Regions from separate parts of the Mesorhizobium sp. M0522 genome, predicted to be linked through region 1. Evidence: riboswitches for the same ligand, from Rfam matches in the RefSeq annotation. Region 1 holds a riboswitch; the other holds the start of a gene.
The links. A riboswitch is a leader RNA that binds a small molecule or an ion and turns the genes downstream of it on or off. The one in region 1 is predicted to bind cobalamin.
Positions count from the first base shown of each region.

Region 2: it holds a riboswitch for cobalamin, as region 1 does, so the genes downstream of both, NKI58_RS16910 (DUF1636 family protein) here and metE (5-methyltetrahydropteroyltriglutamate--homocysteine S-methyltransferase) in region 1, are expected to answer to the same signal.

Region 1 covers NZ_JAMYQW010000042.1:25,685-32,892, reverse strand. The annotation lists gene metE (5-methyltetrahydropteroyltriglutamate--homocysteine S-methyltransferase) at 1-2,297, opposite strand, end outside; cobalamin riboswitch at 2,393-2,592, opposite strand; partial or broken gene NKI58_RS30165 (MFS transporter) at 3,085-4,712, opposite strand; gene NKI58_RS30160 (transposase) at 5,003-5,680, shown strand; gene NKI58_RS30155 (adenosine kinase) at 5,713-6,705, opposite strand; partial or broken gene metK (methionine adenosyltransferase) at 6,806-7,208, opposite strand, start outside.
Region 2 covers NZ_JAMYQW010000014.1:29,318-36,525, reverse strand. The annotation lists gene cobG (precorrin-3B synthase) at 1-130, opposite strand, end outside; gene NKI58_RS16920 (cobaltochelatase subunit CobN) at 127-3,774, opposite strand; gene cobW (cobalamin biosynthesis protein CobW) at 3,793-4,833, opposite strand; gene NKI58_RS16910 (DUF1636 family protein) at 4,830-5,264, opposite strand; cobalamin riboswitch at 5,303-5,506, opposite strand; gene NKI58_RS16905 (winged helix-turn-helix domain-containing protein) at 5,536-6,735, opposite strand; gene NKI58_RS16900 (NADH-quinone oxidoreductase subunit A) at 7,071-7,208, shown strand, end outside.

The sequences.
Region 1 (7,208 bases):
GCAGGGCGGACCTCCTCCCACTTGCGGGTTTTGAGGCCACAGTCCGGGTTTACCCACAGTTGGGCATCGGACAGTCGCTCGCGGGCAAGCATGACGAGATCCGAAATCTCGCCGACTTCCGGGACCCGTGGTGAGTGAATGTCGTAGACTCCGGGCCCGATTTCATTCGGATATTTGGAGCTCGTGAAGGCGTCCAGCAGTTCCATTTTCGAGCGCGACGTCTCAATCGAAATGACATCCGCATCCATTTCAGCGATCGCGTCGATGATCTCGTTGAACTCCGAATAGCACATGTGGGTATGGATTTGAGTCGCGTCCTTTACACCCGTTGAAGCGATCCGGAAGCATTCGACAGCCCAGTCGAGATAGTCGTTCCAATCAGACTGGCGCAGTGGCAATCCTTCGCGAAACGCGGCCTCATCGATCTGGATCATCCTTGCGCCGGACCATTCGAGATCCGTCACTTCGTCGCGGATGGCGAGCGCGATCTGGCGGCATGCTTCGGAGCGGGGTACGTCGTCGCGAACAAATGACCAGTTGAGAATGGTCACTGGGCCTGTGAGCATTCCCTTCACAGGGTTTTCCGTAAGCGACTGGGCGAACTGCCACCAGCGCAGCGTCATCGGATTGGGCCTCGATACGTCGCCGAAGATGATGGGGGGACGCACGTAACGCGACCCATAGCTCTGCACCCAGGCATGCTGGGTGAAGGCGAAGCCGGACAGCTGCTCGCCGAAATGCTGTACCATGTCGTTTCGTTCGAACTCACCGTGCACCAGCACGTCCAGCCCGATCTCTTCCTGCCAGCGAATTGCAGCCTCGATCTCCTTCTTCAGGAAGGTCTCGTAGTCGACATAGCTCAGCTGGCCCTTCGCATGAGCGGCCCGCGCTCTGCGTACCTGCGGCGTCTGCGGGAAGGACCCGATGGTCGTCGTCGGGAACGGCGGCAGCCCGAGCGTGCCGGCCTGGACTCTGGAGCGCTCGGCAAAAGCGCTCTCTCGTCGCTTCATGCTGTCGTCAATGCTGGCGATCCGCCCCTCAACCAGCGGGTCATGGATCTTCGTGGATGTCACGCGAGTGGCGGCAGCCTCGGCAGACGCTTTCAACGCGCCTGCCACCGCATCCCTGCCTTGGGACAGGGCCCGGGCAAGCAACACCAACTCGTCGGTCTTCTGGGCCGCGAAGGCGAGCCACGACCTGATGTCCGCGTCGAGTTCCGTCTCCATGCGCAGGTCGATCGGCACATGCAGCATCGAGCAAGAAGGCGCGATCTCGACGCGGTCCAAGGGCCAGCCGGCGACGATCGGTTTGATGCGGTCGAGAATGGCGGGCAGGTTCGCACGCCAGACGTTGCGGCCATCGATCAAGCCAAGCGAGAGCACCAGATCCTTCGGTGCGAGCCGACCCACCGTTTCCAGCTGCTCGGGAGCGCGCACGAGATCAATATGCAGCCCGGCCAGGGGCAGAGAAACCGCGGTTTCGAGATTGTCTCCCAGCGGCCCGAAATAGGTAGCCAGCATGATCTTCAGCTCGGGCGCGGCTTTCGACAGCTGGCCATAGGCGAATTCGAACGCAGCTCGTTCGTTCGGGTTCAGATCGAGGACAAGCGCTGGCTCATCGATCTGCACCCAGTCGGCTCCCGACAGCTTCAGCCTCTGCACGAGTTGCTCGTAGACGGGCAGCAGCCGCGGCAGGAGCGCGATGGGATCGAATCCTTCGGCAGGCGATTTCGCCAGCTTGAGGAAGGTGACCGGTCCAAGGATGACTGGGCGTGTGTGAATGCCGAGGGCTTTAGCCTCGAGGAAGTAATCAACCGGCTTCGTCGACGAAAGAGCGAACGTTTGATCATCGTTTAGTTCCGGCACAATGTAGTGATAGTTGGTGTCAAACCACTTGGTCATTTCCATCGCGGTTACACCAGGCCGATGAGCCGCATGCTGGTGACCACCGTGCCCACAATCCTCCGTCTGACCTTGGTTGCCGCGCGCCATAGCGAAGTAGATGTCGAGTGGGACCTCGCCGCCATTCCAGGCGTAACGAGACGGAAGGGCGCCGACCATGGCTGCGGTGTCGAGCACATGGTCGTAAAGCGAGAAGTCGTTCGACGGGATTTTCGACACGCCGCGATCGTGCTGCTCTTCCCAACTAGCGGCACGGAGCGCCTTCGCCGTCGTGAGAAGGTCGGCGGCGGAAGATTTTCCGGACCAGTAACTTTCAAGCGCGAACTTCAGTTCTCGCCGACGACCGAAGCGCGGCACGCCGAGCGTTGCTACAGGAATTTGCTGAGAGACAGTCATGCCATACCCCGATGGTTGGGGCGTCGGTGACAAGGAAGGCGCTAGCAGGCCGGCACGAACGCCAGGCTGCAGCGGCCACCGAGACACCCCGCCCATGGACGTAATTCGCCGTGGCAGGTCTCCTGGCTCGCGGGTCATAGCCTCTACCCGTCTTCCCAAGGCTATTCGCCTCAGTGACATGAGTGGGGTTAGCTTGCCGCTAACAGTTGCGGGGGCAGCGCCGGCATCGCACCGGCTTCCCTCTTAGCTCCGCTGCGGCACCGCCGTACGGAGAACCACGACACGGGAGACAATTACAGCAGCTCGCTTCTTTGTCAATGCCGCATAAAGAAATGTTTATGTCGTTATGTTAAATTTCGGTTGGCATGTTGCCAAAGGTCGCCTCGAAAGCGAAAACTGTGGAAGCCTTGAGCGGCCGGTAAATCAAAGCGATGACGCACAGCGGTCCGGGAGGATAGGAGTTCGTCGGCTGCCGGGCGCAAACATACCGGCAAGCGCCGTGGTGCTGCTTCGCGCATCATGCGAACGCCACCTCGGCATCGAACTTCGGCTCCGAGGTTCCGACCGCTTCGTCGGTGATCTGCTCGCGACCATATTCGGCTCAATGGCGAGGCTGTTGCCTAGGAAGCTGTTGGCCGTGATGCCCTCGGTGATACGACACAATGATTTCGAGGGGAGCACCCGAGGCCGGCGCAGCGCGTGTTGCGAAGTGATCGAGGCCAATGTCTCGACCTGCTTGTTCGCAGCCCACCGGCTCAAGGTAACCGGCTCAAACCAACGGGCCAGCTCAAGTCCTGTCCAAATGAGGCCTGAGCGGCAAATCGTCGTGCACGCGCACGGTTTGGCGTTCGATCTTGTGATGCGTCTTGGGCGGGCAATCGCCACGGTGCAGCGCTTCCAGGCGCGCAACGATTTCGGCGTCATCCTGGGTCTGCCTGTTGTTGTGGCGAACATACTCGACCCAGGTTGGCACATGATAGCACTCGGTCCATAGTTCGGGCTTTTCCAGGTCACGCAGCAACGCCCATTGTCTGGCGCCATCTCGCAGCCGGGCTTTTCGCCACGATGTCATCACACTGAGAAATTCTGGGACATCTCTCTGATCGATACGATAATCGACCATCACCATGATCGGACCGCTTCGTGGCCGCAGATCAAGTTGCAGCGTCGGTTCGCTGAACTTGTTGGTCGGATCCAGATTGAGCGTTTCGAAATCCGGCTGACGCAGAACGATGCCCATCAGTCCACCAATCACAAGAACCACGCTGGCGACGAGGAAGGCTCCCGAAACACCTTGGACATCCGCCAGTTCGCCCCAAAGCCAGCTTCCCGCCGCCATGCCGCCGTATGTGGCCGTCTGATAGAGAGACAGGGCGCGTCCAACCACCCACCGCGGCGCCGAAAGCTGCACTGTGACGTTAAACAGCGAGAATGATTGAATCCAGGCCGCACCGGCCGGCATGAGGAGGAGACAGCTCAGCCAAACGTCCTCACTCCATGCCAGAAAGAAGCAGCTGATCGCCAGTATAAAGAACGCACCGCGAATGACCCATTCGTTGGAGAGAACTTCTCGGACCCGCCCAATGAGGAGCGCGCCGCAAATCGCTCCCAGGCCGAAGAAGCCGAGCATCACGCCGTAGGTGACTGCGGTCCCTTTGATCTGTTCGCGAGCGACCAACGCAGGAGAGCCAAAATCACAACGGCGGTGAGGCCGAAAATGAAACTCCGGCACATCACCTTGAGAAGGTTCGGCGACAAGAGCACGTAACGGAAGCCCGCCGCCATCGCACTGCCGAAAGCCTCCCGCGGCAGCGCTTGTCGTGCCCGTACCGCTTTCCACCGCAACAGCGCAGCGATCAGAGCGAAGTAGCAAAAGACGTTAAAGAGGAACGCGAAGGCCGCACCGGCTGTGGCCACGATTAGGCCGCCAATCGCCGGCCCGATGCTGCGCATGAGATTGTAGCTCATGCCGTTGAGCGCAACCGCGCTAGGCAGGTGTTCGCGAGGCAGGATATCCCCCATCGAGGCTTGCCAAGAGGGATCGTGCAATGCCCAACCACAGCCGATCAGGAAGGTGAGACCCAGAAGGATCCAGGGTGTCATTTCCCCCGCATAGGTCAGGAACGCCAGGAAGGCGGATACGCAGACCATCAGCAGTTGCGCAGTCAACATGATCCGGCGACGGTCAAAGTTGTCCGCGAGCGCTCCCGCCGCGAGGGAGAAGATCATGTAGGGGAGGGTGGTCGATGACTGGACGAGCGCCACCATTCCATGGGAGGTGGCGATGCTGGTCATCAGCCAAGCCGCCGCCACACCTTCCACCAGGGTGCCAAGGTTCGAAACGAGTGCAGCCGACCATAGCGAACGGAAGGTCTTGTGCTGAAAAGGAACGAGTGAAGATGTTCTCTTCGCCATTGTGGGAAGCTTCGGGATCGACCGCGGGGCTGGATTTGGTTCGCCTCACTCAACCATGGCCTCGCCGTACAAGCCAAGCTGCCACAGTGGCGCGCCTGCTAACCCAGAAAACTTGGCGGCCTTACAGGCATGCGCAGGACGCGCGAAGCCGCTCAAATCTCCCCAGATGGGTCAGCCATCGAAGACCGGCATCACTTGCCCGTTGAGCGGCTATACGATAATGCTCCGCGCTAACCAGGAAGCGCCAAAAATTCGAGCGGCGACTTCATTCTCCTATTCAGGAAGGAACTATGAGGCGGCAGACGCGACCATTCACCGTGGAAGTCAAACAAAAGCGCAATTATGAAAAATCCGCACGTTCCATCTGGGGCAATTTCGACATCGCCGCGGCGATGGCCGAAACAACAAACGAAGTCGAGCCGTTAAATCGTCAGCTTGTTGACTCTACTGTCGTGGCCCTTGATGCTGAACTTTTGCACAAACCTCGAGTGGAGCATTTCATGGCCAATCCCCTGGAAACCGAGTCAGCAGTAGTTCATAGCGAACCGGCAGACAAAGCGGAAACGCCAAAACCGAAGACGAGAGCGCGGCGGTCGAGGAAGCCAGAAGCTGAGGCGAGCGCGCCTGCCCGCAAGGAGGGCGCCAAGCCGATATCCGCGACCACTGAAGCACCGCCGTCAGCGCGAACAGGCCGAAAGAGCTACTCCGCGAAGGATCGTGCCCAGAAGCTGGCGCAGATCGAGACCTCGATCGGCGGCGGCGCTACTCTCAAGAGCGCGGTGAAGCAAGCCGGCATCTCGGAACAGACATATTATCTTTGGAAGAAGGCGGCGGCGCCGGCGGCGGACAGTGACGGGCTGAAGGATCTCGTCGCGCTCGAGGAAGAAAACAAGCGGCTAAAGAGCCTGCTTGCCGATCGTCTCCGCAAGGAGAATGCGGAACTGAAGAAAAGGCTCGGGCTGGATTAAGGAGGGTGGGCAGCTGGTTCTTGGCTCGCCACCTACAGCAATCCCGCCTGCTCCGCCTCTCTGCGCAAATTCTGGCGTGGCCTTGGGCCGATTTGCTGGATGACCAGCCCGGCTGCCAGCGAGCCGAGATCGCCGCAATCCTTGAGGCTGCGGCCTTGCGTGTAGCCGTAGAGGAAGCCGGCGGCGTAGAGGTCGCCGGCGCCGGTGGTGTCGACCAGCTCGCGGATCCTGGTCGCATTGATGGTCACGGTCTCGTCGCCGCGCACGATGACCGAGCCCTTTTCCGAGCGGGTGACGGCGGCGATCTTGCAGTCCCTGCGGATCTGGGCCAGCGCCTCGTCGAATGACGCGGTCTGGTAGAGCGACTTGATCTCGTGGCTGTTGGCAAAGACGATATCGACGGTGCCGGAGCGCATCAGACCGAGGAATTCGTCGCGGTAGCGATCGACGCAGAACGAGTCCGACAATGTCATCGACACTTCGCGCCCGGCGGCGTGGGCGAGCTTAGCCGTCTGCCTGATCGCCTCCTTGGCGCGCGGCGGGTCCCACAGATAGCCCTCGAAATAGGTGACGGCGGCGCCCGACGCCTTGTCGGCCTCAACATCCTCCGGGCCGAGCTCGACGCAGGCGCCGAGATAGGTGTTCATCGAGCGCTCGCCGTCCGGCGTGACGAAGATCATCGAGCGCGCCGTCGGCGGTTCGCCGTTAAGCGGCCTGGTGTCGAAGGCGACGCCCTGGGCATGCATGTCATGCGCGTAGATTTTGCCGAGCGCGTCGTTGGATACCTTGCCGAAGAAAGCGGCGCGACCGCCGAAGGAGGCGACGCCCGCCGCCGTGTTGCCGGCGCTGCCGCCCGAGGCTTCAATGGCCGGGCCCATGCGGCTGTAGAGCAGTTCGGCGCGCCTCGTGTCGATCAAATTCATTGCGCCCTTGATGATGCCGTTGGTCTCCAGGAACGCCTCGTCGCACTGGGCGATGATGTCGACGATGGCATTTCCTATACAAAGCACGTCATAGTCCGGCATCAATGTCTCCGCGAAAATCCCGACGGCTTCTTGCCACGCCGGCCGGCCGGCGGGTCTGGCGAGTTGGCTTTCCGGATGCCAATCCATTCGGCGTCGGCCCTCACGGGGCGGCGAGTCCTGCCTCGCGACGCAATTCGTCGGCCCTGTCTGTCTTCTCCCAGGTGAAATCAGGCTCTTCACGGCCGAAATGGCCATAGGTCGCGGTCTTGCGGTATATAGGGCGTAGGAGATCAAGCATCTTGATAATGCCTTTCGGTCTGAGATCGAACAACTCAAGAATGAGGCGCTCGATCCTTCTTTCCTCAACCCTCGCTGTCCCGAACGTGTTGACCATGGCAGAAACCGGACTGGCCACGCCGATTGCGTAAGCAAGCTGCCTCGCAGACGTCCGCAAGTCCGCTAGCGACGATATTCTTTGCAACATACCGGGCCGCATAGGCAGCTGAGCGGTCAACCTTGGACGGGTCCTTGCCCGAAAAGGCGCCGCCGCCGTGACGACCCAT
Region 2 (7,208 bases), on a different contig from region 1:
CGCAGAGTCCGATCAACGATTTCGGCAACAGTCCTCCAGCGACCGGATTGAGCCGCACCAGCAGCCCGTCGCCGGTCTGCATCGGCGCGGACAAGGCAGGGCAGGCGCCACGGCGCGAGAAAGCGTTCATGCCGCCACTCCCAGAGCTTGCGCTTCGGCAATCAGTGCGGCGAGATCGTCATCGATCGAATTGCGCAGCGGATGCCAGAGCCCGCGCCGCCGTGCCGACAGCAAACGCTCGGCAATCACCTTCGCCGCCGCCGGGTTCTCGCGCAGTATGAAGGCGCGCACCACGGGGTCGCCAAGATAGGCGTCGTGCATCGCCTCGATCAGCGTGCCCGATATGGCATGGGTAGTCTCAGCAAAGCCGACAAGCCGGTCGACCGTCTCGGCGAATTCCGAGGCGCCGCGCGGGCCATGACGCATCTGGCCGGCGATGAAGCGCGGGTTGACCGCGCGGGCGCGAACTACCCGGGATACGGCCTCACCAACCGAGCGCGGCTTCGGTCTTTGCGGGTCCGTGGTGTCGAGCACGATCACGTCGGCGTTTTTGCCGAGCGCGGCAAGTGCTGCCGAAAAGCCGCCGATGAAGGCGACGTCGGCCGAGCCTTCGAGGATGTCGCGGCCGGGGTCGTCGCCGCTATGAACCAGAAGGTCGGCCTCGGCGAGGCGATCCTCGAACGCGCCGGGCGCCGAAATGCCTTTGCCCTCGGAGCCGCCATAGGCGTGCGAGGTGGCGGCGAGATAGGTGCGGCCGATCTCTTCGCGCGCGGCCCAGTCGCCGCTCGACAACAAGTCCTCGACGCCCGCGCCGTAAGTGCCCGGCGAGGTGCCGAAAATGCGCGGGCCGATCTTGCCGTCGATGCGGGTCCTAGCGGCGAGCGGGTTTTCCGAATCGTCCTCGTCGCGGGTCGCCACCGCGTTGGCCGCGGCGTCGATCAGCGCGATCTGGGTCGGGAACATGTCGCGGAACAGGCCCGATATGCGCCAGGTGACATCGATGCGCGGACGGCCGAGTGTTGCCGGCGGCAGCACATCTATGCCGGTGATGCGGCCGGTGGCGGAATCCCATTGCGGCCGGCAGCCCATTAGCGCCAGGCCTTGCGCGATCTCCTCACCGCCGGTGCGCAGCGAGGCCGAGCCCCACAGGTCGATGACCAGCGAGCGCGGCCAGTCGCCATGCGATTGCATGTAGCTGCGGACCACTTCTTCCGCTGCCATCTTGCCCAGATCATAGGCGGTCGGCGTCGGCATGGTGCGCGGGTCGGCGGTAAACAAATTGCGGCCGGTGGGCAGCACATCGCTCCGGCCACGCGCCGGCGCACCGGCCGGACCGGCAGCGACGTGGCGGCCATCGAGGGCGGCAAGCAGCGCGGTTTTTTCAGCTGCCGCACTTTGCCGCCGCAACGGATCAGCCTCGCCTTCCGGCGCGCGGCCGTAAATGTGCAGGCCGTCCTTGATGGCGAAATCCTTGAGATCGCAGAGCCAGGCGTCGATGCGGCGCAAAGCCTCGTCGGCTGCGTCGGTCCTGGCGACGCCTGCCTCTGAGGCGAGGCCGGTCTTTTCCGCCGTCTCGACGATCAGCTTCGCCAGGCGGTCGCGGCGGCGGCGGTCGAGCCCGTCGGCCTGGGCATATTCGTCAACCAGTCGTTCAAGCCTGTGCTGGTTTTCGTCCAGCCCGGCGCCGGTCAGCGGCGGCGGCAGATGGCCGAGCGTGACGGCGGCAATGCGCCGCTTGGCCTGCGCTGCCTCTCCCGGGTTGGAGACGATGAAGGGATAGATGACGGGCAGGGGACCGGTGACTATCTCGGGAAAGCAGTTTTCGCTGAGCGCCACGGTCTTGCCGGGCAGCCACTCCAGCGTGCCGTGGGCGCCGACATGGACAATTGCATGGATGCCGAGCGACTTGCGCAGCCAGAGGCCAAAGGCGACCAGCGCATGGCGCGGCGGCAGCGTCGGGTCGTGATAGTCGGCGCGGCGGTCGGCTGAGCGCCCGCGGTCAGGTGCGAGTGCCACGGTGACGTTGCCGAAGGTGGCTGCGCGGAAGGCGAATTTTGCGGCGCTAGGCGCCTGAACACCCCCCTCTGTCCTGCCGGACATCTCCCCCTCAAGGGGGGAGATTGCGCTGTTGTCTCTGCTTTCGCCAATCACCAAGGATGTTGAGAGAGAGCCGTCGGCGAAACTGCCAATCTCCCCCCTTGAGGGGGAGATGTCCGGCAGGACAGAGGGGGGTGCCTCGCACAAACTTGTCTCATCTGCCGCATTCCCCCAAGCCGCCTCTACCGCAGCGATTGCCGCTGCAGGCAATTCCTTCGAAAAGGTCTGATAGTCGTGTAGGGCCAACCCTTGGCTGTCCTTTTCCAGCACCTCTAGCAACTCGCGCGGCGTTTGCGGAATCCTTTCAACGGCGTAGCCCTGTTCGCTCAGGTCGTGCAGCATTGCCAGCACGCTGGACGGCACGTCGAGACCAACCGCGTAGCCGGTGCGACCGGGGGCGCTCGGATAGTCGGGGATCAGGATGGCGAGCTTGCGCTCCGCACGCGGCGTCCGCTGCAGGCGCACGAAGGCCTCGACACGGTTCGCCACTTGCGCCACGCGGTCGGGCTCAGGCCGGTTTGCGAAGGCGCGGAAGGCCAGCGCCGGGTCGGTTTCGCTTTCGCTCTTGAATGAAATGGCGCCGGCCAGGATGCGGCCGTCGAGCTCGGGCAGGACGACATGCATGGCAAGGTCGGCGGGCGCCAGGCCGCGCTGATTGGTTTGCCAGATGTCGCGGCGGGTAGTCGCGACGATGACCTGGAACACCGGCACGCCGGCGCGGTCGAACAGGGTTTCGACACCGGGCTCGGCACCCGAGGCGAAAGCTGTGGCGGTGATGATGGCGGCAGGCTTCAGGGTTGCGAGCGCGGTTTCGACAAAGGCGAGCGACGCCGGGTCCTTGAGGCTGGAGACGAACAGAGGCACGGGAGCCATGCCGCGGTGGCGCAGGGCTTCGAAAAGCGCGTCGATGGGCGCGACATCGGCGGCGAGCAGCATCGAACGGTAGAAGAGAATTGGCACGACGTCCCCCTTCCCCTCGAGGGTAGGGTGGCCCGCAGGGCCGGGTGCGGTCGTCACGGCAGTGCGCGACGTTTTGTGTAGGCGCGCTTCGGAGAGGACCCCACCCCCGGCCTGCGGCCGGACCCTCCCCTCGAGGGGGAGGGGGACGCCGCGTTCTACTACCCCCAGTCCCGGCTCGTAAAATCCCGCCTTTGGCACGCTAACAGGTTCGGCTACCGCCGCACCCGATCCAGCGAGACTTGCCAGCCTCTGCACCAGCGCCGTCATATTTGCCGGCCCGCCCTCGCGGAAATAGCCAAGCAGGGCGTCCAACTCCTCGCGCGGCAGCGTCGAGCCTTCGATCAGTCGCAAATCCTCGTCGTGGCTCTCGCCCGGTAGGAGCGCCAGCTTGATACCGCGATTTCGCGCGATAACGGCGAGCTGGTCGCAGCCATAGCGCCACCAGTCATAGCCGCCGAGGATGCGGACCAGAATGACCTTGGCGTGGCGGGCGACGCTGTCGATCCACAGGTCGACGGACATCGGATGGCGCAGGTCGCGCAAGGCGGCGAGCCGCATCGACGGCAGGCGGTGCGCATCTGCCTTCCACGCCGCCGCCAGCCCGGCCAGGTCGCTGTCGGTGAAGGACAGCGCCACGACATCCGCAGGCGTTTGCCTGAGATCGACGGGCTCGGCGAGATCGTCGAGCGAGGCGGATGTGGTGGTGAGGATGTGCATCGCGGCTCGTGCCTGGGGTCAGCCGGCGAGGATACGCTCGATGGCCGGGCGGTTCAGCCCTTTCAGGCCGATGACGACCAGGCGCGAGCGGCGGTCGTCTTCAGCGGTCCAGGCGCGGTCGTAATAGTGGTTGACGCGCGGACCGACGGCCTGCAGCAGGAGCCGCATCGGCTTGCCGCCGACTTCGACGAAACCCTTGACGCGCAACACGTTTTCTTCCTCCGCCGCCGTGGCGACCCGTTGTGCGAGCTCGTCCGGGTTGGACACAGACGCGATGTCGATGACGAACGAGTCAAAATCGTCATGTTCGTGGTCGAGCTCGTCGTCGTGGTGGGTCTTGCGATTCTCGATGTCGTCCTCGACGGCGAGGCCGAGGCCGAGCAGCACCGACGGGTCGACCTTGCCTTGCGAAGTCGGTACGATCTTCACCGCCCGCGCAACATGCTTTCCGATCACGGCATTGGCGCGGGCCGCGCCGGCTGTGTCCATCAGGTCGCTCTTCGACAGGATGATCAGGTCGGCGCAGGCGAGCTGGTCTTCGAACACTTCCTCGACCGGATCGTCATGGTCGAGCGTCTCGTCCTGCGCGCGCTGGGCCTGCAGGGCGTCCATGTCGTTGGCTACGCGGCCATCAGCCAGCGCCGGCCCGTCGACGACGGCGATGACGCCATCGACCGTGACGCGGCTTTTCACGGACGGCCACTGGAAGGCCTGGACCAGCGGCTTGGGCAAAGCGAGGCCGGATGTCTCGATCAGGATGTGGTCGACCCTCGGCGTCAGCGACAGGATCTGGTCCAGCGCCGGGACGAAATCATCGGCGACGGTGCAGCAGATGCAACCATTGGCCAGCTCGACGATGTTTTCCTCGGGGCAGGTGTCGATGGCGCAGCCCTTCAGAATCTCGCCGTCGATGCCGATGTCGCCGAACTCGTTGACGATGATGGCCAGGCGCTTGCCTTTGGCGTTTTCGAGCAAATGGCGGATCAACGTCGTCTTGCCGGCGCCGAGAAAGCCGGTGACCACGGTGCAGGGAACGCGCGAAAGGGAGGCAGCGGTCATGTCAGGTCCTTCAAAACGTCAAGGGGAGGGATGCGGGCAACCAGGCCGCGCTTCAGGCAATCGGGACGGCCGCGCCATGGAATGAGCCCATCCGTCGCGGTGGCGAACAGCTTTGCCCCGGTGACGAGATCGGCCCCGCTGGTCGTGGTCAGATCACCGAAGACGTAACTCCAGCAGCCGTCGCGCAGCATGGCCGCGCTGAGCCGGCGCTTGCAATTGCCGAGGCATTCGACGGTGCGGATTTTGATGTTTTCGCTGGAAGCGGCGCGGCGCGTGTCCTCTGCGAGCAGTTCGCCGGCGCGCGGATGAGCGTCCGAACCGGTCTCGTCACGGCAGGACGAGCAGACGATGACGGTAACGCCGGCCGGGGAATCACCATGGCCGGACAATAAATCCGCTGTCTCAGCCGGAAAACTGCTGTCGTGTTCCAAATCAGGCTCCTTGCCCGGAAAACCCGCCAGGCGATCGGATTCTTATGTCCTAGACGGCAGGTCTCCTGGCTCGCGGGTCATCGCCTGGGTGCCGCCTTCCCGGGAATATCCCAGTGGTTTTCGGCCGAGGCTCGTCGCTTACAGTTGCGGGGACAGCCGCGGATTTGAAATCGAGATTTCGCACCGCATTCCCTCTTGGCCCCTGCCGTTGCGGGCAGGGGACCGTCTGGAACGGATTTAGGCTTGTGGAGGCAGTCGTGTCAACGCACGTCTATGACGCGGCGATATCCGCGAGCGGCCGGCCGAGGTCGCCGGCAGCGGTCACCTCGATGCGTTCCAGGCCGAGCCAGCCCTGCATCTGCTTCAATTCTTCGAAAAGCTCGGCTGCGGTTTGCAGCGAGGCGCCGGGCTCCGCATAGGCGGCATGGACGCGCAAGACGCCGGCCGGGCGGTCGGCCCTGAGGTCGACGCGCCCGACGATGCTGTCGCCGAACAGGAACGGCAGCACGTAATAGCCATACTGGCGCTTTTCGGCCGGCGTGTAGATCTCGATGCGGTAGTGGAAGTCGAACAACCGCTCGGTGCGCGATCGTTCGAAGACGACAGGATCGAACGGCGCGAGCAAGGCGCGCGCCTCGATCTTGCGCGGCAAACGGGCGTCCTTGTGGAGATAGGCTGTTTTGTTCCAGCTTTCGACGCTCACCGGCAACAGGTCGCCGGCCTCGACCAACTCCTCGATGCGGCCCTTGATGTCGGCGGGCGAGAGGCGGAAATAGTCGCGCAGGTCTCCTGCCGTGGCGATGCCGTGGGCGCGGGCCGAGATGCGCAGCAATTCGCGGTGAGCATCCTCGGGACGGGGAACCGGTAGCGCGAGTACCGCCGGCGGCAATACGCGCTCCGGCAGATCGTAGAACCGTTCGAAGCCGCGGCGATGCGCCGTGGTGATGCGGCCGGCCCAGAACAGCCATTCGAAGGCGTGCTTGGCATGGCTCCAGCCCCACCAGCCGCCCGAACCCTTCTGGCCTTCGAAAGCCGACGCCGCGATCGGGCCTCGTTCGGCGACCTCGCGATAGATGTCTTCGATATAGGCGGCGTGCTCGCGGCCCCATTTGGCCAGTCCGCTGTACATTTCGTCGCCGCACTCGGCCCGCTGCATGCGCCAGCGCATCAGCGGATAGGTCTCGACCGGCAAGAAGGAGGCTTCGTGCGCCCAATATTCGAAGACCATGCGCTTGCGCGTTACGGCGGCGTCGTCGAGCAGCGCCAGCTTGTAGGGGCCAAGCCGCGAATAGAGCGGCATATAGTGGGCGCGCACCACGGCGCTGACGGAATCGATCTGCAGCAGGCCGGTACGGGCAAGCACGCGGGCCAGATGCCGGCGGTCAGGCGTGCCGGTGGGGCGCGGGTCATTGAATCCCTGTGCCGCGAGCGCAATGCGGCGGGCCATGGCAAGCGAGATTTTTTCCTTCATGAAGGCGGCATCCGGACGATTTTAGACAGAGAAAATGACCTGCGATTCCGTGCCATGCTAACAGGGTTTTGGCGGCATTCATGTCAGGAGAGAAAAGTGGAGTAAAAAGTGAAGGAAATCAAACAGGAGCGGATCGGACCAGTTTTCCCGGATATGCCGTCCAGCACCGCGATTTGAACAAGGTTTGACTTGCTTCGCCGAAAGCGCTGCGCTAACCCTCGCCGCGTTGCAGCATAGAGCCTCCTTAAAACGGTTCAGTGGTTAAACTGTCACGCTTCCGCAAGTGGGTCCGGTGCTGTAATCAGAGTGGATTGGCCGCCAACGGAAACTGCAGCATGAACGCACTTTTAGGTTCGTACCTGCCCATCGTCCTGTTCATCGGCGTGGCGCTGATCGTCGGGCTGGCGCTGCTCGCCGCACCCTTCCTGGTGGCCTATCGCAACCCCGATCCGGAAAAGCTTTCGGCCTATGAG